Regions from separate parts of the Streptomyces sp. NBC_01537 genome, predicted to be linked through region 1. Evidence: riboswitches for the same ligand, from Rfam matches in the RefSeq annotation. Region 1 holds a riboswitch; each other region holds the start of a gene.

Region 1 (5,592 bases):
GGCGCGCACTCCGGCGGTGGGTGGCCGAGGCCTCATCGGCGGCCGACGGCCGGTGGCCGGGTTGGGCCGGCCCGCTCCGCCTCAGGCGAGCGGCCTACCCCCAACCCGGCGGCTGCGGCCTGGGCGTCAGCCCTTGAAGCGGGGGAAGGCCGAGCGGCCCGCGTAGACCGCCGCGTCGTCGAGGATCTCCTCGATGCGCAGGAGCTGGTTGTACTTGGCGACGCGCTCGCTGCGCGCGGGCGCGCCCGTCTTGATCTGGCCGCAGTTCGTGGCGACGGCCAGGTCGGCGATGGTGACGTCCTCCGTCTCGCCGGAGCGGTGGGACATCATGCACTTGTAGCCGCTGCGCTGGGCGAGCTCGACGGCGTCGAGGGTCTCGGTCAGGGAGCCGATCTGGTTGACCTTGACGAGCAGCGCGTTGGCCGTGCCGCTGTCGATGCCGCGCTGCAGCCGCTCGGGGTTGGTGACGAAGAGGTCGTCGCCGACGATCTGGACCTTGTCGCCGAGCTGCTCGGTGAGGGTCTTCCAGCCGTCCCAGTCGTCCTCGAAGAGCGGGTCCTCGATGGAGACCAGCGGGTACGCGGCGACGAGCTCGGCGTAGTACGCGGTGAGCTCGGCGGCCGAGAGGGCCTTGCCCTCGAACTCGTAGGAGCCGTCCTTGTAGAACTCGGAGGCGGCGACGTCGAGCGCGAGCGCGATGTCCTGGCCGGGGGTGTAGCCGGCCTTCTTGATGGCCTCGACGATGAGGTCGAGAGCGGCGCGGTTGGAGTCGAGGTTGGGGGCGAAGCCGCCCTCGTCGCCCAGGCCGGTGGACAGGCCGCGCTCCTTCAGGACCGCCTTGAGGGTGTGGTAGACCTCGGCGCCCCAGCGCAGGGCCTCGGAGAAGGACTCCGCGCCGATCGGGGCGATCATGAACTCCTGGATGTCGACGTTGGAGTCGGCGTGGGAGCCACCGTTGAGGATGTTCATCATCGGGACGGGCAGGACGTGCGCGTTCGGACCACCGAGGTAGCGGAACAGCGGCAGGTCGGAGGCCTCCGACGCGGCGTGGGCCACGGCCAGCGAGACGCCGAGGATGGCGTTGGCGCCGAGGGAGGACTTGTCGGGGGTGGCGTCCAGGTCGAACATGGCCTGGTCGATGAGGCGCTGCTCGGTGGCGTCGTAGCCGACCAGCTCCGGGCCGATCTGCTCGATGACGGCGAGGACGGCCTTCTCCACGCCCTTGCCGAGGTAACGGCTCTTGTCACCGTCGCGGAGCTCGAGGGCCTCGAAGGCGCCCGTGGAGGCGCCGGACGGAACGGCGGCACGACCGGTGCTGCCGTCGTCGAGGCCGACCTCGACCTCGACGGTGGGGTTGCCTCGCGAGTCGAGGATTTCCCGGGCTACGACGACGTCGATGGACGGCACGTGAGTCTCCTTCTGGATGTCTCTTCTTTTTCGTGCTGAGCCTAACCGACGCGAAAAGCGCGGACCGGGCACGCTCAAGGGATGAGCGCGCCCGGTCCGGGAGACCCGGGGGATCGGGATCAGAGGTTCTTGCCGCACACGGGCCAGGCGCCCTTGCCCTGGACGGCCAGGACCTTCTCGGCGATCGCTATCTGCTGGGACTTGGTGGCCAGGTCGGCGCGGGCGGCGTACTTGGTGCCGCCGAAGGCGGCCCAGGTGGACTTGGTGAACTGCAGGCCACCGTAGAAGCCGTTGCCCGTGTTGATGCTCCAGTTGCCGGTGGACTCGCACATCGCGACCCGGTTCCACGCGGAGGTGGTGGCGGCCGAGGCGGTCGTGGCGGTCATCAGCGGCACCGCGACGGCGGTGGTGGCGATGGCGCCGAGAACGGCGAGACGGACGGACTTGGAGGCGTTGGAGACACGACGAAGCATTGCTTGGTTCCTCACCGACGCCTGCGAGGTCAGCTGTCGGGTTCGGGCCGGATGAGTGCCCGGCAACGCCGCATGCGCAGCGCTGCTTAACCCCTAGCCATGCGCGTCATGCGCATGGCGGCGAACCTTTGGGTCCCCCGCTCCTGCCTACGGCGCTTTCGCGTCGACTGTTCCCGTCGGTCGGCGGCAGGATTCGGCGTACTGACCGGCGGGGCCCGCGGCGGCGAGCGATGACGACCGTAAACAGACCGGGGCCGTCGGGACAATCCCCCCAAGATCGGCACTCAACGACCTTTTCCCACCCGGGAATTTCACAGAATTCCAGGTGAGAGTGGGTGAAAGGGTGCTGAACGGACACTGTGGAACCAAAGCCCCGGGAGAGGCTTGTCACAGGGGCTAGCCCACCGTCAGATACTGTCCGGAGCGGATCACACTCGGATCGTCACCGATGACCGCCTTGTTGGCCTCGTACAGCGCGCGCCATCCGCCGGCCACGTTCTCCTCGGCGGCGATGTCGCACAGCGTGTCGCCCGCTTCGACGCGGTAGCGCTTGGCGTCCGCGGTGGAGGTCGCCGACTTGGTCGTCACGGTGGTGCGGGTGAGCTCACCCCAGGCCGCTCTCGCCTGAGCCACCTGCTGGGTCGCGCCTGTTGCGGCGGACGAAGCGGAGGTCTCCGTCCCGTCCGGCTTGGCGTGCCGGCCCTGGCTCCTGGCCGGAGCGGAGGAGGACGCCGAGGTGGAAGGCGATGCGGACTCGCTGGACTCGGTGGACGACGGGCTCGGGGAAGCGGTGTCGTCGGCGGTGGAGTCCGTGGTCCCGTCGGTCGCGTCGTCGGTGGAGGTGTCGGTGCCGGTGTCGGTTGCGGTGTCCGACGGCTCGTCGGTGACGTCATCCAGTCCGAGCGCGGCCGTCAGGCCGGAGCTGTCGGCGCAGGTCGGCCACGCGTCCGGACCGAGCTCGTCGAGCATCGTCTCGGCGACGGCTATCTGCTCGTTCTGGCTGGCGAGGTCCGGGCGCTCCGCGTAGTCGTCGCCGCCGTAGTTGTCCCAGGACTCCTGGACGATCTGCAGTCCGCCGTAGAAGCCGTTGCCGGTGTTGGAGCTCCATATGCCGCCGCTCTCGCACAGCGCGACGGCGTTCCAGACCGTCGTGCTCACCTTGGCGGTGTCGGTGGCGGTGGAATCGGCGGCCTGCGCGCCGCTCGCAGCGAAGAGTGGGAGTGCCATCCCTGCCCCGGTCGCCGCGACAGCCACCATTGCGGTGGGCGCCTGGCGCGGTCTGCGGTGACGGCCGTTCCCGGACTTCAGCATGCGATCGCCTTTCTCGGAGTTACGAAGATTGCGACGACGGCCGAACGTAGTCGCGTTGGCCATGGCATCACAAGTCGATGTATCGGAGATCACGCCGAGATCACGGTATTGACGCAGTGTCAGTTTCCGTATCACCGCTGCTCAAGCTGTGGTTACCGCTCAGGAGCAAAACCGACGGGAAGAGTTCGCAGTCCACGCATGATCAGACCGCCCCGCCAGCGCAGCTCGGACGGTTCGACGGCCAGTGCCAAATCGGGCAATCGGGTCAGTAGCGTCGCAAGCGCGGCTTGGGCCTCAAGGCGGGCCAGCGGCGCGCCGAGGCAGTAGTGGATGCCGTGTCCGTAACCGAGGTGCTGGTTGTCGCGGCGGGTGAGATCCAGGGCGTCCGGGCTCTCGAAGCGGGCCGGATCACGGTCGGCGGCGGCCAGGACGACCAGGACCGGGTCGCCGGTCGCGATCGCCCGGCCGCCGATCGTCAGCGGCTCGGTCGCGAAGCGCCAGGTCGCCAGCTCCACCGGGCCGTCGTAGCGCAGCAGTTCCTCGACGGCGGTCGCGAGCAGCGCGGTGTCCCCCTCGGCCAGGGCCAGTTGGAGGGCGGCGCGCTGCTCGGGGTGCCGGAGCAGCGTGTACATGCCGTTGCCGATGAGGTTGACGGTGGTCTCGAATCCGGCGAACAGCAGGATGAAGGCCATCGCCGCCGCCTCGTTCTCGGTGAGGTGCTCGCCATGGTCGCTGGCCTTGATCAGGCCGGAGATCAGGTCGTCGCCGGGATCCGCCCGCTTGCGGTGGATCAGCTCCAGCAGATACGCCCGCATCTTCTTCACCGCCCGGGCCACCCCGCCGCGCGGCCCGCCGCCATGCCGGATCATCATCCCGGCCCAGTCCCGGAAGTCGTCCTGGTCCTCCGCCGGGACGCCGAGCAGATCGCAGATCGCGTAGATCGGCAGCGGGAACGCGAACTCATGGATGAGATCCGCCTCACCGGTTTTGGCGAACCCGTCGATGAGGCGATCGGTCAGTTCCTGCACGCGCGGCGCGAACTCCGCGACCCGGCGCGGCGTGAACGCCTTCGACACCAGTCGGCGCAGCCGCGTGTGGTCCGGCGGGTCGATGTTCAGCAGATGCGTCATGAGGTCGGCGCTGCGCTCACCCGGGATCCCCACTTTGCCCTTCGCATGGGCGCGTTCGCTGTGGTGAACCGGGTTCTTGCTGAGCCGGGCGTCCGCGAGCGCCTGCCTCGCGTCCGCGTAGCGGGTGACCAGCCACGCCTCGACCCCGCTGGGGAGGGTGGTGCGGTGCACGGGCGAGTGCTCGCGCAGCCACCCGTACGCGGGGTAGGGGTCGGTGGCGAACTCCCAGGTGAACAGTTCCGGGGCCTGCGGGGTTTCCGGGGCGGCGGTCACAGCTTTCTCATGCACCTGATGACGTTAGCCGAGGGCGAGAGCGAGGGCGTCACGACTCAGGCGGTCGGCCAGCCTGGTCGTCTCCGGCAGCCGGTACTTCGGGGCCAGCGCGAGGACGTGGCGGCAGGCCGTGTCCAGGTTGATCCGATGGCCGGTCGATACGTACACCGGCTTCACACCGTCCTGTGTGCGCAGCGCCCGGCCGAGGGTCGTCATGCCGTCCCTGCCGCCCTTGAGGTCCGCGTACGAGCCACGGGCGCGGCCGAGGTGTCCGGCCTGGTAGGCCGCCGGGTACGGGGTCTTGGCCACCCCTGCCGTCGAGATGCCCGTGATCACCCCGAGGTGGCAGGCCAGTCCGAAGCGGCGGGTGTGGGCCAGGCCCTGACCGTCGCAGAGCAGCAGGTCAGGGGTCGTACGGAGCTTCCTCAGGGCCTCGATCAGCACCGGCAGCTCCCGGAAGGCGAACAGCCCGGACACATACGGGAACGTCGCCCGCCCGACGGCTGTCGCCTCCTCGACCGGCGCCAGCGTCCCGGCGTCCACCACCACCACGGCCGCCGCGACCTCGTCGCCCACCGCCCCATTGCCGCCCCGGTAGGCCACGTCCAGGCCCGCGACCAGACGCGGTTGCTGCGGTCCCGGACCGGCATGGTCGGCCGCGTTTCTCAGCCTGTTCTGCAGGGCCACCGCCTCGGCCTCGTCCGCCGGCCACGCGTGGGGTACCTCTATACGCATGGGGCAAGGCTAGGCCAGCGCCTAAGGGCTACGACGGGCGCGCCGAGTGCGAGCCCCAGTTGCCGAAGCCCTTCATGGAATGCGGCAGCCGTCGCGACCCGTCCGGCGTCGGCTCCCACTCGTCCACCTCCCGGGCCTCGGTGAGCCCGTGCCGCTCCCCGTCCTGATGCCCCGGTCCGTGATCCGGCGTCGTTTCCTTCCCCAGCTCTTCGCGCTTGTGCCACGCCCCTGCCCGGAGCTGCGGCTTCTGCTCCGGCGGCAGC
Region 2 (5,592 bases), 3.6 Mb from region 1:
AGGGGACGTACGGGATCAGTGCGACGATATGACGGACAGACCGGCCTGCGACCGGACCTCCGGATCGTGGAAGAATGGTCTAGACAACCCCGGAACGACCCGAAGGGCAACACCATGGCTGAGCGCCTCGTCACTGTCGGCTGGCCGGAGGGCCTGCACGCACGTCCCGCCTCGATCTTCGTCCGCTCGGTGATGGCCCTCGGCGTCGCCGTGACGATCGCCAAGCCCGGCGGGACCCCCGCCAACGCCGCGTCCATGCTGGCCGTGCTCGGCCTCGGCGCGCAGGGCGGCGAGGAGATCGTGCTGGCCTCCGAGGCGGAGGGCGCCGAGGCGGCGCTCGACCAGCTCGCGGAGCTGGTCACAAAGGGGCTCGACGAACTCCCGGAGACGGTCTGAAACCATCCGGCGGGCGCCGGAAAGACACGGCCGCGTAAATCCGTCCGGATTTACGCGGCCGTATTCGTGCAGGGCTCATCAGAATTACGCATGCGAATAGCGCTGCCACTATTCTCTACAGTTGTATACGGCACTTCTGTTAAACGAGGCAACGCGGGATGTTTACACCGTGTTTCTAGTTCCTCACGGCACCGGCGCGGCCCGTGCGGCGCAGCCGGTGGGCCCCCGCCGCCCGCTCCACGTGCCCCGCCGCCAGCTTGCGGGCCCGCTCCGCGTCACCGCGCGCCACCGCGTCCACGATCGCCCCGTGCTCCTCCCAGGACTCCACGGCGCGGCCCGGCGAGTCGACCGCGTACACCCATGCGATCTTGTGCCGCAGCTGGGTGAGCAACGCGACCAGCGTCGGACTGCCCGAGGCCTGGGCCAGCGTCTCGTGGAACCAGCTGTCCAGCGAGGGCAGATCGGACAACTGCCCCTGCAGAGAACGTTCCTGCCCGAGTCTCACCAGACCGCGCAGCACCTTGATGTGCGCCTCCGTCCGGCGCTGGGCGGCACGCGCCGCACCCAGCGGCTCCAGCAGCCCTCTGATCTCCAGCAGGTCGGCGGCCTCCTGGTCGGTGGGCTCGGCGACCGACGCCCCGGCGTGTCTGCGAGTGCGTACGAACCCCTCGGACTCCAGCGTGCGCAGCGCCTCGCGCACCGGCACCCGGGACACCCCGTACCGCTTGGCCAGCAGCTCCTCGGTCAGCCGGCCGCCCGGCGGATAGAAGCCGCTGATGATGTCGTCACGGATCGCCGTGCACACCGCCTGGGCGGAAATACGACGCCCAGCGCCGCCCGTCCCGTTCACATCCGATCCCACATCGCCGGTCCCTTCATTCCCCGTCCGGTTTAATCTCCGCGTAACGCAACCGTCGGCGTTTCTGCGGCGACTCTATTCCAGCACAACCGGGATTTCGACGGCAGCCCCAAATTCAGCGAGTATTTTTGGACACACGAAGGCCCCGGCGGGGGAACCGGGGCCTTCGCTGTGGGGGGGGGATCGTCGGACGTCAGCCGCTCAGAGCGTCACGCCGTGCTTGCGCAGGTACGCGACAGGGTCGACATCCGAGCCATAGCTCTGGGTGGTGCGCACCTCGAAGTGCAGGTGCGGCCCGGTGACATTGCCGGTCGCGCCCGACAGGCCGAGCTGCTTGCCCGCGCTCACGCTCTGGCCGGCCGAGACGCCGATCGAGGAGAGGTGGCCGTACAGCACGTACATCCCGTCCGACATGCGCAGGATGACGTTGTTTCCGTAGCTGCCGCCCCAGCCCGCCTGCACGACCGTCGCCGGTCCGATCGCGCGAACCGGCGTGCCGGTCGCCGCGACGAAGTCGGCGCCCGTGTGGTAGCCGGAGGACCACAGGCTGCTGGTGGCGTGGTACGGCGTCGACACGTAGGAGCCGACCGGCTTCATCCAGCCGCTCGCGCTGCGCGCGCCTGTCGTCAGGGTCGTACGGGCCTGCGACCGCGAGGACCGCGCCGCGGCCGCCTTCCGCTTCGCGGCGGCCACCTTCGCCGCGTGGGCGACATGGGCGGCGTGGGCCTTCGCCACGTGGGCCGTGTGCGCGGCGTGGGCGGCCTTCGCCCTGGCCTTGGCCCTGGCCTTCGCCTTCGCCTGCGCCTTGGCCTTGGCCGCCTTCAGGGCGTGGGCCACGTGCGCCTTGTGGATCGCGCGGCTCTTGTGGGCCGCCTTGTGCTGCGCGTCCGCCTGCTGTGCGATGTGCTCGGCGATCGTGCCGGTGACGGTGGCGCACTGCGCGAAGGCGGTGCGGTTCGCCTCTGCGGCCTCCGCACCGGCGGGTATGGCGAGCGTGACGGCCAGCGCGGCAGCGCAGGCCAGGGTCGTGCGAACGGTATGCGCCATGGGGTAGGCGGGATCCTTTCCTTCCTTCTCGCCTACCGGGTTAGCTGACGGGTTCGGAGCAGGAAGGTCTCCTACGGGCGCTCATCGCGCCCGATTCACCCCAGGGGGACAGATGGGTCCCCGGCTCCCCAGGCTCACGCCCTGCGGGGACTCGGCGATGGTTGCTCCGGTGCCGCGGGACGCGGCTGGTGCTGACGGGCAACGCTGGCCGACGCTAACCGCGCTTCGCACGGAGAACCAAATAAAACGGGCGAACTGTGCGGTATGCCACACGCGTGCTCTTACCGTCCCGAACGCCCTCCGGGCGGGTCCTCAAGCGCCGGACGGGCTGAAAATCAGCCCACCGGCGCTTGAGGACCTGGGGGACCCCGGCGGGTCAGGCCTGGACGACCTCGACCGGGCCCAGGCCGAGCGCGCCGACCGGCTCGGCGATGGCGGAGGCGTCGCCGACGAGGACGACCACCAGCCGGTCCAGGGGGAACGCGCTGACGGCCGCCGCCGTCGCCTCGACCGTGCCGGTGCGGGCGAGCCGGGCGTACATCTGCGCCTGGAAGTCGTCCGGAAGGAACTGCTCGACCTGGTCGGCGAGCGTGCCGGCGACCGCCGAGGCGGTCTCGTAGCGCAGCGGGGCGACGCCGACGAGGTTCTGGACGGCGACATCACGCTCGTCGTCCGTGAGGCCCTCCGCGGCGAGGGTGCGCAGGACCTGCCAGAGGTCGCCGAGAGCCGGGGCCGTCACATCGGTGGCCACCGACCCGCTGATGCCCAGCAGCGAGGCGCCGGTGCCCTCGGGCGTGGACAGCAGGACCTGGCCGAAGGCGCGTACACCGTAGGTGTAGCCCTTCTCCTCGCGCAGGACGCGGTCGAGCCGCGAGGTGAGGGTGCCGCCGAGGCAGTACGTGCCCAGCACCTGCGCCGGCCACACGGGGTCGTGGCGGTCGGAGCCGGTGCGGCCGATGAGGAGCTGGGTCTGGACGGCGCCGGGGCGGTCGACGATGACGACCCGGGCACGGTCGTCGGAGGTGATGGACGGCAGGGCGCGCCGTTCGGCGGGCTTGCCGGTCCACTCCCCCAGGGTTTCCGCCAGCAGCGCGTCCAGGTCGATGCCGGTGAGGTCCCCGACCACGACGACCGTCGAGGTGGAGGGCCGCACGTGGGCGTCGTAGAACGCCCGCACCGCCGCCGCGTCGATCCGGGCGACCGTCTCCTCGGTGCCCTGGCGGGGCCGGGAGCAGCGCAGCGTGGGCGCGAAGAGCTCCTTGGACAGGGCCATGGCGGCGCGGCGGGCCGGGTTGGCCAGCTCGTGGGGGATCTCGTCGAGGCGGTTGTTGACCAGCCGCTCGACTTCGCTGTCGGGGAAGGCGGGGGCCCGCAGGGCATCGGCGAGCAGCCCGAGGGCCTTGTCGAGGCGGGACGCGGGGACCTCCAGGGAGACCCGCACCCCCGGGTGGTCCGCGGCCGCGTCGAGCGTGGCGCCGCAGCGCTCCAGCTCGGCGGCGAACTCCTCGGCGTCGAGCTTGTCGGTGCCCTCGGACAGGGCGCGGGCCATGATGGTGGCCACGCCGTCCAGACCCTCGGGCTCGGCGTCCAGCGGGGCGGCGAGCAGCACCTCGACGGCGACGACCTTCTGGCCGGGCCGGTGGCTGCGGAGCACGGTGAGGCCGTTGGGCAGGGCTCCGCGGCCGGGGGCGGGGAAGTCCCACGGCTTGGGCTCTCCGGCCTGCGGCTGCGGGTGGAACGTCATGGTGGGTGCGACGTCGGTCACTGGTCCGCGCCTTCCTCGTCCTCGTTGTCGGAGTCGGCGCCGGCTTCGGCGCCGCCCGTCGGCTCGTACACCAGCACCGCGCGGTTGTCCGGGCGCAGCGTGGCCGCCGCGACCGCCCGGACCTCCTCGGGGGTGATCTCCAGGACCCGCTGTACGGCGTTCAGCGCCAGCTGGGGGTCGCCGAAGAGCACGGCGAAGCGGCACAGTTCGTCGGCGCGGCCGCCGACCGTGGCGAGGCGGTCCAGCCACTCGCGCTCCAGCTGCGCCTGCGCACGCTCCATTTCCTCGGCCGTGGGGCCGTCCTGCGCGAAGCGGGCCAGCTCCTCGTCGACGGCCGCCTCGATGGCGGGCACCTCGACACCGCTGGAGGTCTTGACGTCCAGCCAGCCCAGCGAGGGCGCCCCGGCCAGGCGCAGCAGGCCGAAGCCTGCTGCCACGGCCGAGCGGTCCCTGCGCACGAGGCGGTTGTGCAGCCGCGAGGACTCCCCGCCGCCCAGGACGGTCAGCGCCAGATCGGCGGCGTCCGACTCGCGCGTGCCGTCGTGCGGCAGCCGGTAGGCGGCCATCAGGGCGCGCGAGGGCACGTCCTCCTCGATGACCTCGCGCAGCTGCCCGCCCATCACCCCGGGGAGTGAACCGTCGCGCGGCGCGGGCTTGCCGTCGTGCGCCGGGATGGTGCCGAAGTACTTCTCGGCCCAGGCCAGCGTCTGCTCGGGGTCGATGTCGCCGACCACCGCGAGCACCGCGTTGTTGGGCGCGTAGTACGTACGGAAGAAGGCCTGGGCGTCCTCCAGGGAGGCCGCGTCCAGGTCGGCCATGGAGCCGATGGGCGTGTGGTGGTACGGGTGCGGCTCGGGGTAGGCCAGGGCGGTCAGCCGCTCGAAGGCGGTGCCGTAGGGGACGTTGTCGTAGCGCTGGCGGCGCTCGTTCTTGACGACGTCGCGCTGGTTGTCCAGGCTCTCCTGGTCGAGCGCGGTGAGCAGGCTGCCCATGCGGTCGGCCTCGAGCCAGAGCGCGAGCTCCAACTGGTGGGCCGGCATGGTCTCGAAGTAGTTGGTGCGCTCGAAGCTGGTGGTGCCGTTGAGCGAGCCGCCCGCGCCCTGGACGAGCTCGAAGTGCCCGTTGCCCTTCACGCTCCCGGAGCCCTGGAACATCAAGTGCTCGAAGAGGTGGGCGAGTCCGGTACGGCCCTTGACCTCGTGACGGGAACCGACGTCGTACCAGAGGCAGACGGCGGCGACCGGGGTGAGGTGGTCCTCGGAGAGCACCACGCGCAGGCCGTTGGCCAGGCGGTGCTCTGTCGCGGTGAGGCCGCCGGATTGTGCCTCCGGCGTGGCCGTGTGACCCATGGGCAAGCTGTCCTTCCGGTCGCGTGCTCTGATTTTCTGTACTGAGTCCTGCCACTCTAGGCAGCGTGCCGACCCCTCGCGAAGTTCCCGCCCGGCGGGTACCGCAACCGGGGGGTGGTCGGCGTTGTCAGTCGGGCGGTCCACAATGGACCGCATCAGTTGACGCTTCACCCGCT
Region 3 (5,592 bases), 1.7 Mb from region 1:
CGATGACGTTGACGCCCAAGTTGGCCAGGTCGTGGGTGATGGCTGCGGCAAGAGGGTGAGAGCCGATCGCCGTGAGGAGGGTGGCATCACTCCCGAGATGGCTGTAGGTGGCGGCGGCGTTCGTTGCGGGGCCGCCTGCGGCGGTGAGCTGGGCGAGGGCGGTGAGTTTTTCGTTCGCGGCCGGGACGTGGGGCACGAGCTGGATCAGGTCCAGAGTGCAGAGTCCGACAAAAAGGGCACGGGGCATCGGTCAGTGTAAGGCTGCGGAGGCCGTGTCGGTGGGGTAGCGGGAAACGTCGGGCGGGGTGGGCCGGCAGGTGGGTGACTGCGGTTGGGGGATGGCGGGTTTCGAGCTACGAGCGGTGAGGTTGAGCCGAGATGTTGCGGTTGTTGATGATGGCTGGAGCCAGTTGCGTGGTGGCGGTGCTGGCGGTGGTGGGCGGGGTGGCACTGTTGCCGCGGCAGACGGCGGATGCGGTGTCGGGGGCGCCGCTGGGGTGGGTTGTTATCGGGGTGGCGGGGTTTGTGTTCGCGTTGATGGCGAAGCGGTCGCGCGGGAGAGGTTGAGGGGCGCCTAGGGCTGGGGCGGGCGCCCCTTACGCACGGCCTACGCATACTGCGGGACTATTTTTCTGGGAGGGCCCTTCGCTGAGCGCGGTCGTGCCATTACGCTGAGTGCCCACTCATTGTGGCAGCGGGGACGTGCGGGGACGGTACGAGATGGTGAGCGGGAGGACCGCATGGGGAACGCACGACCGGGAGAGGCGGGGCCGGGCTCTGGGCCGGGGCGGCCGGTAGGCGGGGAGGGGGTGGGTGTGGAGGAGTTGCTGGCGCGGGCCGGGAATGGGTTCGAGATCGGCGACGAGGTGCTGGAGCGGCTGACCACCGCGCTGATGGCCCACACCGAACTCGCCTCGTTCCGGCAGCGAAAGGGCCCGCCGAGGAAGCTGAGCCGCCGGACGCTGCGCCACAACTACCTCCTGCAGGACGGGAGTTCTCTCGTCCTGTGGGAGATCGAGCACAACACCGGGCCGGGCGACGACCGCCGGCACGAGGTGTACGAGGACCAGGTGTCGCTGGCGGCGGCGCAGTATCTGATCGACGCGCGCTTCGGCGACCCGAGCCCGGAGGAGCTGGAGGCGGAGGCGGCGGAGTGGCTGGCCCGGCTGCCCGAGCTGGCGGCGCTGGAGCTGCCGCAGTGCCCCCGGCAGTACACGGAGGAGCACTCGGCGGACCACGCGTGGCGGGTGCTGCGGCGGGCGGAGAACCAGGACGCGCCCGGGGAGCGGATGCGGCGGTTACTGCTGTCGGCGATCGGCCACGACATCGCGTACGTCACCGGGCGGCATCTGCGCGCCTGCGGGCGGGTGGTGGGCTGGACGCTGTACGAGCACGCGTTCCTGCTGGCGACCGGTGAGGAGGTCAGCCTGTGGGAGATCGAGCACACGATCAATCCCGAGGGGCGGCCGGTGTGCGAGGTCTACGAGGACGAGCGGGTCGCGTGCGACACGGCCGACGGGCGGCTTGAGGGGTTACAGGGCTGACGCAGGCATGGCGGGGTGCTTCCGCACGCCCGGTGGCTCCCATTGCGGGAGGGGCCGGGCTCGCGCAGATTGGTACGTAGGGGTGTAAATACGTACGTAGATGTGCGAACGGAGGCCGCCTAATGGCGATCCTGGTGGAGATCGAGTTCCCGGGTGCGACCGCTCTGCAGTACGAGGAGGTACGCAAGCTGGCCGGGGTCGGCGACGGCAAGCCGCCGGGCGCGATCTCGCATGTGGCGATAGCGGGGGACGACGGGCTGCGGATCGTGGATCTGTGGGAGACGGAGGCCGACCTGAAGGCGTTCCTGGAGGTCGTTCTGCCGCTGACCCAGCAGGTCGGGATCCAGCAGCCGGCCGAGCAGCGGAGGATCTCGCCGGTTTACAACTACGTGGTGTAGCCCTCGGCCCCCGGAGGCCCCCAAACCGAAGGCCCTGCTGTCGGGGGTGTCAGCAGGGCCTTCGGGGCTTCTCGGGGCTCAGACCTGCAGGCCCTTGGCGCGCAGCCACGGCAGCGGGTCGATGGGGTCGCCGCCGCCGGGGCGGACCTCGAGGTGGAGGTGGGGGCCGGTGGTGTTGCCGGTGGAGCCGACGCGGCCGATGGTGTCGCCGGTGGAGACCTTGCCCGAGGTGACGGTCATCGAGGAGAGGTGGCAGAACCACAGCTCGGTGCCGTCGTCGAGGGTGAGGATGATGCGGTAGCCGTACGAGCCGGCCCAGCCGGCGGAGGTGATGGTGCCGCCGTGAATGGCCTTGACGGGGGTGCCTGTGGGGGCGGCGAAGTCCTGGCCGGTGTGGGTGGACGACCACAGGGAGCTGGACTCGCCGAAGCCGGCGGTGAGGGTGTAGGACGCGACCGGCTTGACGTACTGCTTGGCCAGGACGGCGAGGCGGGCGGCCTCGGCCTTCTTCTTGGCGGCAGCGGCGGCGGCCTTGTGGGCGGCGGCCTGGGCGCGGACCTTCTCGGCGGCGACGGACTTGGCTTCCGCGACGGCGGCCGCGTTGTCGGCGGCGTACTTCTGTGCGGAGGCCTGGTCGAGGATGCGGGTGCGCAGGGCTTCGCCCGCGTCGATGCCGAGGTTGTCGGCCGGGTCGGCGGCCGGCGTCTCGTCGGCGCTCACCAGCGCTCCGATGCCGGGGACGCTCGACACGTCGGGCAGGTCCGGCAGTGAGACGGCGAGCGGGTTGTGGCCCTCCGCCGTAGCCACGCCGCTGCCGACGCCGAGGGCGGCGACCGCCGCGACACCGAAGACGGCGGACCCGCGGCGGCGGCCGAACAGGCCCGGCTTGGCGACCTTGTGGCGGCCGCGCGGAGGGGCGGTCGACTCACGGGTGGGGTTCCAGGTCTCGTACGGCGTCTCGGACGGCTCGCCCGGCTCGTACGGCGCTTGGTACGACTCGGCCTGCTCGTGGGGCTCGGGGGCCTCGTCCTTGGCGGCTGCTTCCGCGGCCAGTTCGTCGGCCATCAGCCCGGCGGCCGCGGCCGCCTCGCGCAGCTCGGCCCAGCCGGCTGACATGTTCCACTCGGCGGTGTCCCAACCGTCGACGGCGTTCTTGGTGGGTGCGGCCTGTTCGGTCGCGGGGGGCGTCCAGCCGGCCGCCATGTTCCACTCGGCGGTGTCCCATTCGACGTACTGGTGCTGCTGGTCCTGGTGCTGCTGGGCCCCGGGTATTAGGGCAGGGTTGTTCGACGCCACGCGTGCGTTGTCCTTTCCTTCCTTCTCGCCTACCGGGTTAGCTGACGGGTTCGGAGCAGGAAGGTCTCCTACGGAGGCCGCCTCGTTGCCGCGAGGCTGCCCCTGATTCACCCCAAGTGGTGGTTCCCCGGTTCCCGCGGACGGGATTCGGCAATGCCGCGCGGTGCTGTCTGTTCGACGGCGGGACGACCGCGCTGCGTTATCGAACGTTAATAGAGGCGCGGGTGAATTCCAAGCCCGTTCAGGGAGTTCACAGCAGGAATCTATGCGGATGGAACGGGTGTATGGGGGCAAAGGTTTGCGACTGCTGTGACCGGAGGGAGATGTGAGTATGCGTCAGATGTTATGGGGGGCTTACGCACGGTCACCCGCCGTGACGATTCAGCGACCGCCCAGCGCTCTGGCCAGCCGTTCCTGGAGTCGGTGCGCGGTCGCGTCGACTCCCGGGTCGTGGGTGGCGAGCATGCGATGTACCTCACGTTGGACAAGTCGGGTGAAGGTGACGTAGTGGGCGGTAGCGGGTCGAGCGCGGGCCTCGCGCAGGGCGCACCACAGGAGGGTGGTGTAGCCGGGGCGCTCCCCCTCGTGGGATGGGGAGGCGGACGGCTCGGAGCCCTTGCGGACCGGGCGGTCGTAGTACCAGGCGGCCGGGTTGGCGGGGGTGCAGGCGGAGTCCTCGACGCCGTACGCGGAGCGGCGGGCGGGCGCGAAGCCCGCCTGGAGGAGCTCGCGTTGGCTTGAGCGGCTGGTGAGGAAGCGGATCAGCTCGGCGGCGTCGTCCGGGCGGGTGCTGGTCGCCGAGACGCCCAGGCTCTGGCCGCCGAGGGCCGCCACGCCGGGGAGGCGGGCGACGCCGAAGCGGGTGAGCGGGGAGGAGGGGTCGAGGGCGGCGTCGAGGCGGTTGTACGCGTACGGCCAGCTGCGCATCAGGACGCTGGCCCCCTGGGTGAACTGGGCGAGGGAGACGGATTCGTCGGCTTCGAGGGAGGCGGGGTTGAGGTAGTTGGCGGTGGTGAGGCGGTTGAGCTCGTCCAGGCCCTTGCGGAGGTCGTCCTCGGTGCCGGTGTAGCGGCCCTCGCCGTCGACGAGGTTCACGTCGGCGGTCCAGAAGGCTTCGAGGGTGTTGACGGTGAGGCCCTCGTAGGCGGCGAGCTGGGTTGTGTACGTGTTGTGGGAGAGCGGGCGGACGGCGGCGAGCAGGTCGCCGACGGAGTGGTAGGCGGCCAGGTCGGAGGGGCGGGTGCCGGACTTGAGGAGGTCGTCGGTGCGGTAGTAGAGGAGGCCGACGTCGGTGTTGAAGGGGACGGCGTAAGTGCGGCCGTTGCGGCGGCCGGCGGCCGCCGCCTGGGGGAGGAAGTCGTCGTCGGGCAGGGCAGACGCGGGGAGCGGGCGGATGAGGCCGCTGTCGGCGAACTCGGGAATCCAGGTGACGTCGAGGTTGACGACGTCGTAGGTGGCGCTGCCGGACTGGAGGGCGCCGATGAGTTCGCTGCGCTGGTCGTCGGTGGCGTTGGGAAGCTCGACGATCCGGGCCGGGCGGGTGGGGTGGAGCCGGTTCCATTCGTCGATGAGGGTGCGGCGTACGCCGGTGCCGGCGGGGCTGCCGGGGGTGGTGAGGTCGGCGCCGCTCGCGACGAGGAGGGGGCGGGAGGTGTCGGGGGACGGCCCCGGTGGCTGGGCCGTCGTGGTGGCGCAGGCCGCCGTCAGGGCGAGCAGGGCAAGCAGGGCGGCAATGAGGGCTGACCGCGGGCTCATCTCAGCGCCTCCACCAGGGCGTCGGCCAGATCCTGCGACGTGTCGACGCACGCACCCCCGTGTGCCGTCACCGCCTTGTTGAAGGCCAGCGCGCAGCCGAAGTCCTCCAGGGACACCACGACCACCGGGACCGGCGCTCTCGGCTGCGCGGCGCGGGGGCTGTCCTCGTCGTCCGTGATGAGGACGAGGAGGGAGTAGCCGCTGGGGACGCTCTGCACGGTGGAGGCGATCGGGGCGTCGCGGCCGACCGGCTTGAGACGGCTGAGGGCGGTGTCGCGCTCCCCGGCGGAATGGGTGCCCAGCGGGAGGACGGTGCCGCCGGGGACCGCGCTGATGGCATAACGGTCCGTGCTGCCGAGGGAGTTCGCCGCCCGGGTGACGAGGGAGTCGATGGTGCCGCGGGAGTAGGCGGAGGTGGAGAGGTCGATGGCGAAGAGGATGCGGCGCGGGGCTTCGCCGGAGGCGGCGTAGGACTGGAGGAGGCCGGTGAGGCGGCGCAGCGGGACGGCGGCGCCCGTGGCCAGGGCGGGGTGGGCGTAGAAGCGGTAGGTGGCCAGAGGGGCGCCGAGGGGGGTGGACGCCGGGCGGAAGCCCTCGGC
Region 4 (5,592 bases), 5.7 Mb from region 1:
AAGTCGTCCAGCGCGATGTCCATGCCGAGTTCGGCGAACTGCCGCAGCGGGCGCAGCAGTTCCTCGTCGGCGCCGATCAGGGCGCTCTCGGTGATCTCCAGGCAGATGGCGGAGGGTTCGAGCCCGGCCTCGGCCAGTGCCGCCACGGTCTCGCGGACCAGGGCGGGATGGTGCAGCTGGGAGGGCGAGAGGTTGACGTTGACCCGCAGCGGGGGGCCGTCGGCGTGCAGCAGCTGCCAGTCGTGGGCCTGCTGGGCGGCCTGGGCCAGCACCCAGCGGCCCAGCGGCACGATCAGGCCGGTGCTCTCGGCCAGCGGGATGAAGCGGTCCGGGCCGAGCCTGCCGTGCACCGGGTGGTGCCATCGGACCAGGGCCTCGGCGCCTCGTACGCTGCCGTCGGAGAGCCGGACCAGGGGCTGGTACTCGACGAAGAACTCGCCGCGCTCCAGGGCGGTCGGCAGCCGGTTGGTGAGCCCGTGCCGGGTGATGGCGCGGGCGTCGGCGTCCGGGTCGGCCAGCGCGGAGCGGTTTCCGCCGGCGGCCTTGGCGCGGTACATGGTGATGTCGGCGCTGCGCAGCACCTCGGCCGGGCCGAGCGCGCCGGCCGGGCCCTCGACGATGCCGATGCTGCAGCGTACGGACAGATCCCGGCCGTCGACGCTGATCGGCTCGGCTAGCGCGGTGTGGATGAGCTCCGCCAGTGCGGCGACCTCGTTGCGGTCCGCCGGGTCGACGATCAGCGCGACGAACTCGTCGCCGCCGATCCGGGCCACCAGCTGACCGGGCGAGGTGACGCAGGCCTGCAGCCGTTCCGCGACGGCCACCAGCAGCAGGTCGCCGGTGGCGTGGCCGAGGCTGTCGTTGACGTCCTTGAAGCCGTCGAGGTCGAGATAGCACAGGCCGAGCCGGACGGCGCCGGAGCCGCTCCCGTCGGCGGGGTCGAGGGCCTCCTCCAGGCGCTCGAAGAACAGGGTGCGGTTGGCGAGGCCGGTGAGCGCGTCGTGGGTGGCCTCGTAGCGCAGCCGTTCGCGCAGCAGGCGCTGCTCGGTGATGTCCTCTATCAGGGCCAGCATGTACCGCGGGGCACCGGCGGCGTCGCGCAGCAGCGAGACCGTGAGGTTGGTCCACAGCACCGTGCCGTCGGGGCGCAGATAGGGCTTCTCGATGCTGTAGTGGTCGAGTTCGCCGCGGGCCACCCGGCCCTGCATCTCCCAGGTGCCGGGACCGTCGTCGGGGTGGACCCATTCGTTGACGTTGCGGCTGCGCACGGTCTGCTCCAGCCCGCCGAACATCTGGGTGAGGGCGTCGTTGACCTCAAGTATGTTGCCGTCCATGTCGGCGATGCCGATGCCGATCGAGGCTCCCTCGAAGACCGCCCGGAAGCGGGCCTCGCTCTCGTACAGCGCCTGCTCGGCCTCGGTGCGGGCGGCCATGGCCGCGCGGGAGATGGCCTCCTGCTCGAAGAGGGTGCGCTCGCGCAGGGCGCTCGCGAAGCCGGCGGCCGTCCAGTGCTGGAGGCGGGCGCAGTGGGCGCGGGCCTCGTCGGTGGGGACGGTGTCGCCCGGCGGGCAGTAGAGCAGCAGGTACGCGTCGATGACGCCGAGGATCCGGGGCAGCGCCTCGGGGTCGGTGCAGTGCGCGGCGACCAGCGCGGCTCCGACCCCGACGGCGGGTCTGGGGTCGAAGGGGCGGGCCCGCAGCGCGTCACTGAGGTCCTGGGCGAGCGGGACCAGGTACTGCTCGAACTCCGCGCGGGTCATCGAGGTGGCGGTGGCCGGGTAGATCGCGCGGCTCCAGATGGCCGCGAAGCGGCGGAGGCCGTCGGCTCCGTCGTCGGCCTGTCCGGCTCTCACGCCTTGCGCCCGACGCCCGCGAAACCGGTGTAGATGGCAGGATCGGCTTCCTCGTCGCCGCCGTCCGCGGGGTCCGGGCGCCACAGCGGCATCGGGCCCAGTCCCGGGTCGACCATCTCGAAGCCGTCGAAGAACCGTTCCACCTCGGCCCGCGAGCGCATGATCAGCGGTGAGCCGATGTTGCGGTAGACGCCCTCCACCCGGTCGCCCTGCTCCGGCCGGCGGGGGCCGCCGTCGACGGAGGCGTGGGTGAGGATCAGCAGGCTGCCGGGGGCCAGCGCGTCGCGCAGTTCGGCGACTGCCTTGCGCGGCTCGTCGGCGTCCTCCAGGAAGTGCAGTACGGCGATGAGCAGCAGGGCCACCGGCCGGCCGAGGTCGAGCAGGCGGCCCACCGGCTCACTGCCGAGGATGTCGCGGGGCTTGCGCAGATCGGCGGCGAGGATGTCGGCGCTGCCGTTGCCCCCAAGGACCGCCCGGCTGTGCGCGACGGCGACCGGGTCGTGGTCGACGTAGACGACATGGGCGCCGGGGCTGGCGGCCTGCGCGACCTCGTGGACGTTGCCGAAGGTGGGAATGCCGGAGCCGATGTCGAGGAACTGGGTGACGCCCTGGTCCACCGCGTATCTGACGGCGCGGCGCATGAACGCCCGGTTGGCCTGCATGATTTTCGGCAGTCCCGGAAAGACCTCTATCGCCTGCCGCCCCGCCTCGCGGTCGACCTCGAAGTTGTGCGAACCGCCCAGGTAGTAGTCGTAGATGCGGGACACGCTCGGCACCGAGATGTCGATGCCTTGCGGGGCCCAGGCGGGACGCTCCACCATCTGTGTCTCCAGCTCGTCAGGCGTACGGCGGCAGTTGATGTGATGAGGCTACTGATCGCCAGTTCGAGAAGGAACAACAACCGGAAATATGAGGTCCGTTTCGGTCACAGGACAAAGGCAAGTGCCTGTCTCCGCCGCCGCGGTGACAGGCACTTGCCTTGGGACTGCCGTTCTGAGATCGGCTCAGGTCAGCTTGTGTCAGATGCTGACGCCGTGGGCGCGCAGGTACGCCAGCGGGTCGATGTCCGAGCCGTAGTTCGGGGTGGTGCGGATCTCGAAGTGCAGGTGCGGGCCGGTGACGTTGCCGGTCGCGCCCGACAGACCGAGCTGCTGGCCCACGGACACGCTCTGGCCGGCCGAGACCGAGATCACGGACAGGTGCGCGTACTGCGCGTACTTGCCGTCGGCGAGCTTGATGACGACCTGGTTGCCGTACGCGCCGCCCCAGCCTGCGGAGACGACGGTGGCGTTGGCGACGGCCTTGACCTTGGTGCCGGTGCCGACGACGAAGTCCTGGCCGGTGTGGTAACCGCTGGCCCACATGGAGCCGGCGGTGTGGTAGGCGGTGCCCAGGACGGCGCCGTCGACCGGACGAGTGTAGCCGGAGGAGGTGCTCTGGGCGGAGGCGGAGGACTTCGTGGTCGAAGTCGTCGAGGTGGAGGACTTCGCGGCCGAGGAGGCCGCCTTCTTCTGCGCCGCGGCCTTCTGACCGAGGGTCAGCACCTGGTTCGGGTAGATCAGGTTCGGGTTGCCGCCGATGACGCTCTTGTTGGCGGCGTACAGCTTCTGCCAGCCACCGGTGACGTCGTGGTCGTCGGCGATCCCGGCGAGGGTGTCACCGCTGACCACCTTGTAGGTCGCACCCGTGCTCTTCGAGGAAGAGGCCGCGGACGACGAGGTCTTGGTGGTGGCCTTCGGCGTGCTCTTCGCGGTGGTCGTGGTGGTGGTCTTCGTGGCGGCGGCCGCGGAACCCGACGTGTCGGCCATGGCCTTGGTCAGACCGGCCTTGGGGCCGCACACGGGCCAGGCGCCCGGGCCCTGGACGGCCAGGACCTTCTCGGCGATGGCGATCTGCTGCGCCTTGGTGGCGAGGTCGGCGCGTGCCGCGTACTTCAGGCCGCCGAACTCGGCCCAGGTGCTCTGCGTGAACTGCAGGCCGCCGTAGAAGCCATTGCCCGTGTTGATACTCCAGTTATTGGTGCTCTCGCACGCGGCGACCTTGTCCCAGGTGCTCACAGAGGCCGCGTGGGCGCCGGTGGCGCCGACCATCGGCAGCGCGATGGCCGCACCGGTCGTGCCGGCGGCGACGCCGAATCGGGTGAGACGGCTTGAACGGACGCGACGGTGCTTTCCCTTTGCGGGCATGCAGAATTCCTCTCCGACGCCTGCGAGGTAAGCTGTCGGGTTCGGGCTGGAGATGCCCGGCCGCGGGCACACCGAATTACCGTCGGTGCGCAGCGACTTAACCCCTAGCCGTGCCATGACCTCATGGAACGGCGATTACCTGGGTCCCCCGCTCCTGCCGTAAGTGCTAAAGGTTCCGGCTCTCGGACGGCGGCAGGATTAGGCGTTCCGCCCGACAGAATCCCGCGGGTATTTGACCTGCGGGACTGTGAAGCTAAACGACGGTGTCGCGCATGAGCAAGGCGCTCAAACATAGGATCAAGAAAGCCGCAACTGGGGATGAGAATTCGATGACTTTCGGTGAGACGTGTCCGCTCTGCGTACACAAAACACTGACTGTCCGTAACTTGTCCGTTTTATGGAGTCACCCGGCGGGCTCGAAATGGACGCACGGTGACAGCGGAACTCCGCACGGTATTTCACCAGTGACGCCCGTCACGCATGGGCGATTTGTCCCTAACTGCTCCGATGCCGCATGGAAAGCGGCTCCGCGGTGCATGTTTTGTGCATGACGATTTCGCAACCTCCGCTGATTCTCGACCCCGCCGGAACCGACATTCACGCGGAAGGCAGCCGTTTACGGGAACGTGGCCCCGTCACCCGCGTCGAACTGCCCGGCGCGATCCAAGCCTGGTCGGTGACCGGCCAGGAGGAACTCAAGCAGTTGCTGACCGACCCCCGCGTCTCCAAGGACGCCCGGCAGCACTGGCCGGCCTTTATCAAGGGCGAGATCCCGCAGGACTGGCCGCTGTTCGTCTGGGTCGCGGTCACCAGCATGCTCACCGCCTACGGCAGCAGCCACCGCAGGCTGCGCAGGCTGGTCGCCCCGGCTTTCACCGCCCGCCGTACCGCCGCCCTGCGGCCCCGGATCGAGGCGATCGCGGGCGGGCTCCTGGACGAGCTGGCCGCCACCCCCGACGGACAGCCGGCCGACCTGCGGGCCGGATACGCCTATCCGATCCCGATCCAGGTGATCAGCGAGCTGATGGGCGTCCCGGAGAACCTGCGCCCGGGCCTGCGCACCTGCGTGGACCGGGGCTTCGACACCTCGATCACCCCCGAGGAGTCACTGGCGAACTACCACCGGATGTACGCGATCCTCAACGAGCTGGCGGCCCTGCGGCGGGCCGAGCCCGGCGACGACATGACCAGCGCGCTGATCGCCGCGCGCGACACCGAAGACGGGGCGGACGGCTCCGCGCTGAGCGAGTCCGAGCTGCTCGACACCATGCTGCTGATCATCGCCGCCGGGCACGAGACCACCGTCAATCTCATCGACAACGCCGTCCACGCCCTGCTCACCCACCCCGCACAGCTGGAGCTGGTCCGCTCCGGCCGGGTCACCTGGGGCGACGTCATCGAGGAGACCCTGCGCACCGAGGCACCGCTGGCCCACCTGCCGCTGCGCTACGCGGTGGAGGACATCGAGGCGGGCGGGGTCACGATCGCCAGGGGCGACCCGATCCTCGCCTCGTACGCCGCCGCCGGGCGCGACCCGCGACGACACGGCGAGG

The links. A riboswitch is a leader RNA that binds a small molecule or an ion and turns the genes downstream of it on or off. The one in region 1 is predicted to bind cyclic di-AMP.
Region 2: another riboswitch for cyclic di-AMP. It lies ahead of OG607_RS11555 (M23 family metallopeptidase); the one in region 1 lies ahead of OG607_RS27965 (transglycosylase family protein).
Region 3: another riboswitch for cyclic di-AMP. It lies ahead of OG607_RS19865 (M23 family metallopeptidase); the one in region 1 lies ahead of OG607_RS27965 (transglycosylase family protein).
Region 4: another riboswitch for cyclic di-AMP. It lies ahead of OG607_RS02140 (transglycosylase family protein); the one in region 1 lies ahead of OG607_RS27965 (transglycosylase family protein).

Annotation. Positions count from the first base shown of each region.
Region 1 is NZ_CP109392.1:6,056,837-6,062,428, reverse strand. It holds gene eno (phosphopyruvate hydratase) at 127-1,407, opposite strand; partial or broken gene OG607_RS27965 (transglycosylase family protein) at 1,530-1,880, opposite strand; cyclic di-AMP (ydaO/yuaA leader) riboswitch at 1,884-2,045, opposite strand; gene OG607_RS27960 (transglycosylase family protein) at 2,277-3,107, opposite strand; gene OG607_RS27955 (cytochrome P450) at 3,344-4,609, opposite strand; gene OG607_RS27950 (endonuclease V) at 4,619-5,329, opposite strand; gene OG607_RS27945 (DUF6479 family protein) at 5,358-5,592, opposite strand, start outside.
Region 2 is NZ_CP109392.1:2,488,789-2,494,380, forward strand. It holds gene OG607_RS11545 (HPr family phosphocarrier protein) at 115-396, shown strand; gene OG607_RS11550 (GntR family transcriptional regulator) at 572-1,258, opposite strand; gene OG607_RS11555 (M23 family metallopeptidase) at 1,457-2,302, opposite strand; cyclic di-AMP (ydaO/yuaA leader) riboswitch at 2,317-2,469, opposite strand; gene OG607_RS11560 (M16 family metallopeptidase) at 2,679-4,067, opposite strand; gene OG607_RS11565 (M16 family metallopeptidase) at 4,064-5,416, opposite strand.
Region 3 is NZ_CP109392.1:4,309,031-4,314,622, forward strand. It holds gene OG607_RS19850 (PfkB family carbohydrate kinase) at 1-247, opposite strand, end outside; gene OG607_RS19855 (DUF6227 family protein) at 816-1,544, shown strand; gene OG607_RS19860 (hypothetical protein) at 1,667-1,942, shown strand; gene OG607_RS19865 (M23 family metallopeptidase) at 2,021-3,238, opposite strand; cyclic di-AMP (ydaO/yuaA leader) riboswitch at 3,250-3,401, opposite strand; gene OG607_RS19870 (extracellular solute-binding protein) at 3,620-4,993, opposite strand; gene OG607_RS19875 (substrate-binding domain-containing protein) at 4,990-5,592, opposite strand, start outside.
Region 4 is NZ_CP109392.1:406,425-412,016, forward strand. It holds gene OG607_RS02130 (putative bifunctional diguanylate cyclase/phosphodiesterase) at 1-1,853, opposite strand, end outside; gene OG607_RS02135 (SAM-dependent methyltransferase) at 1,850-2,671, opposite strand; gene OG607_RS02140 (transglycosylase family protein) at 2,873-4,039, opposite strand; cyclic di-AMP (ydaO/yuaA leader) riboswitch at 4,044-4,230, opposite strand; gene OG607_RS02145 (cytochrome P450) at 4,587-5,592, shown strand, end outside.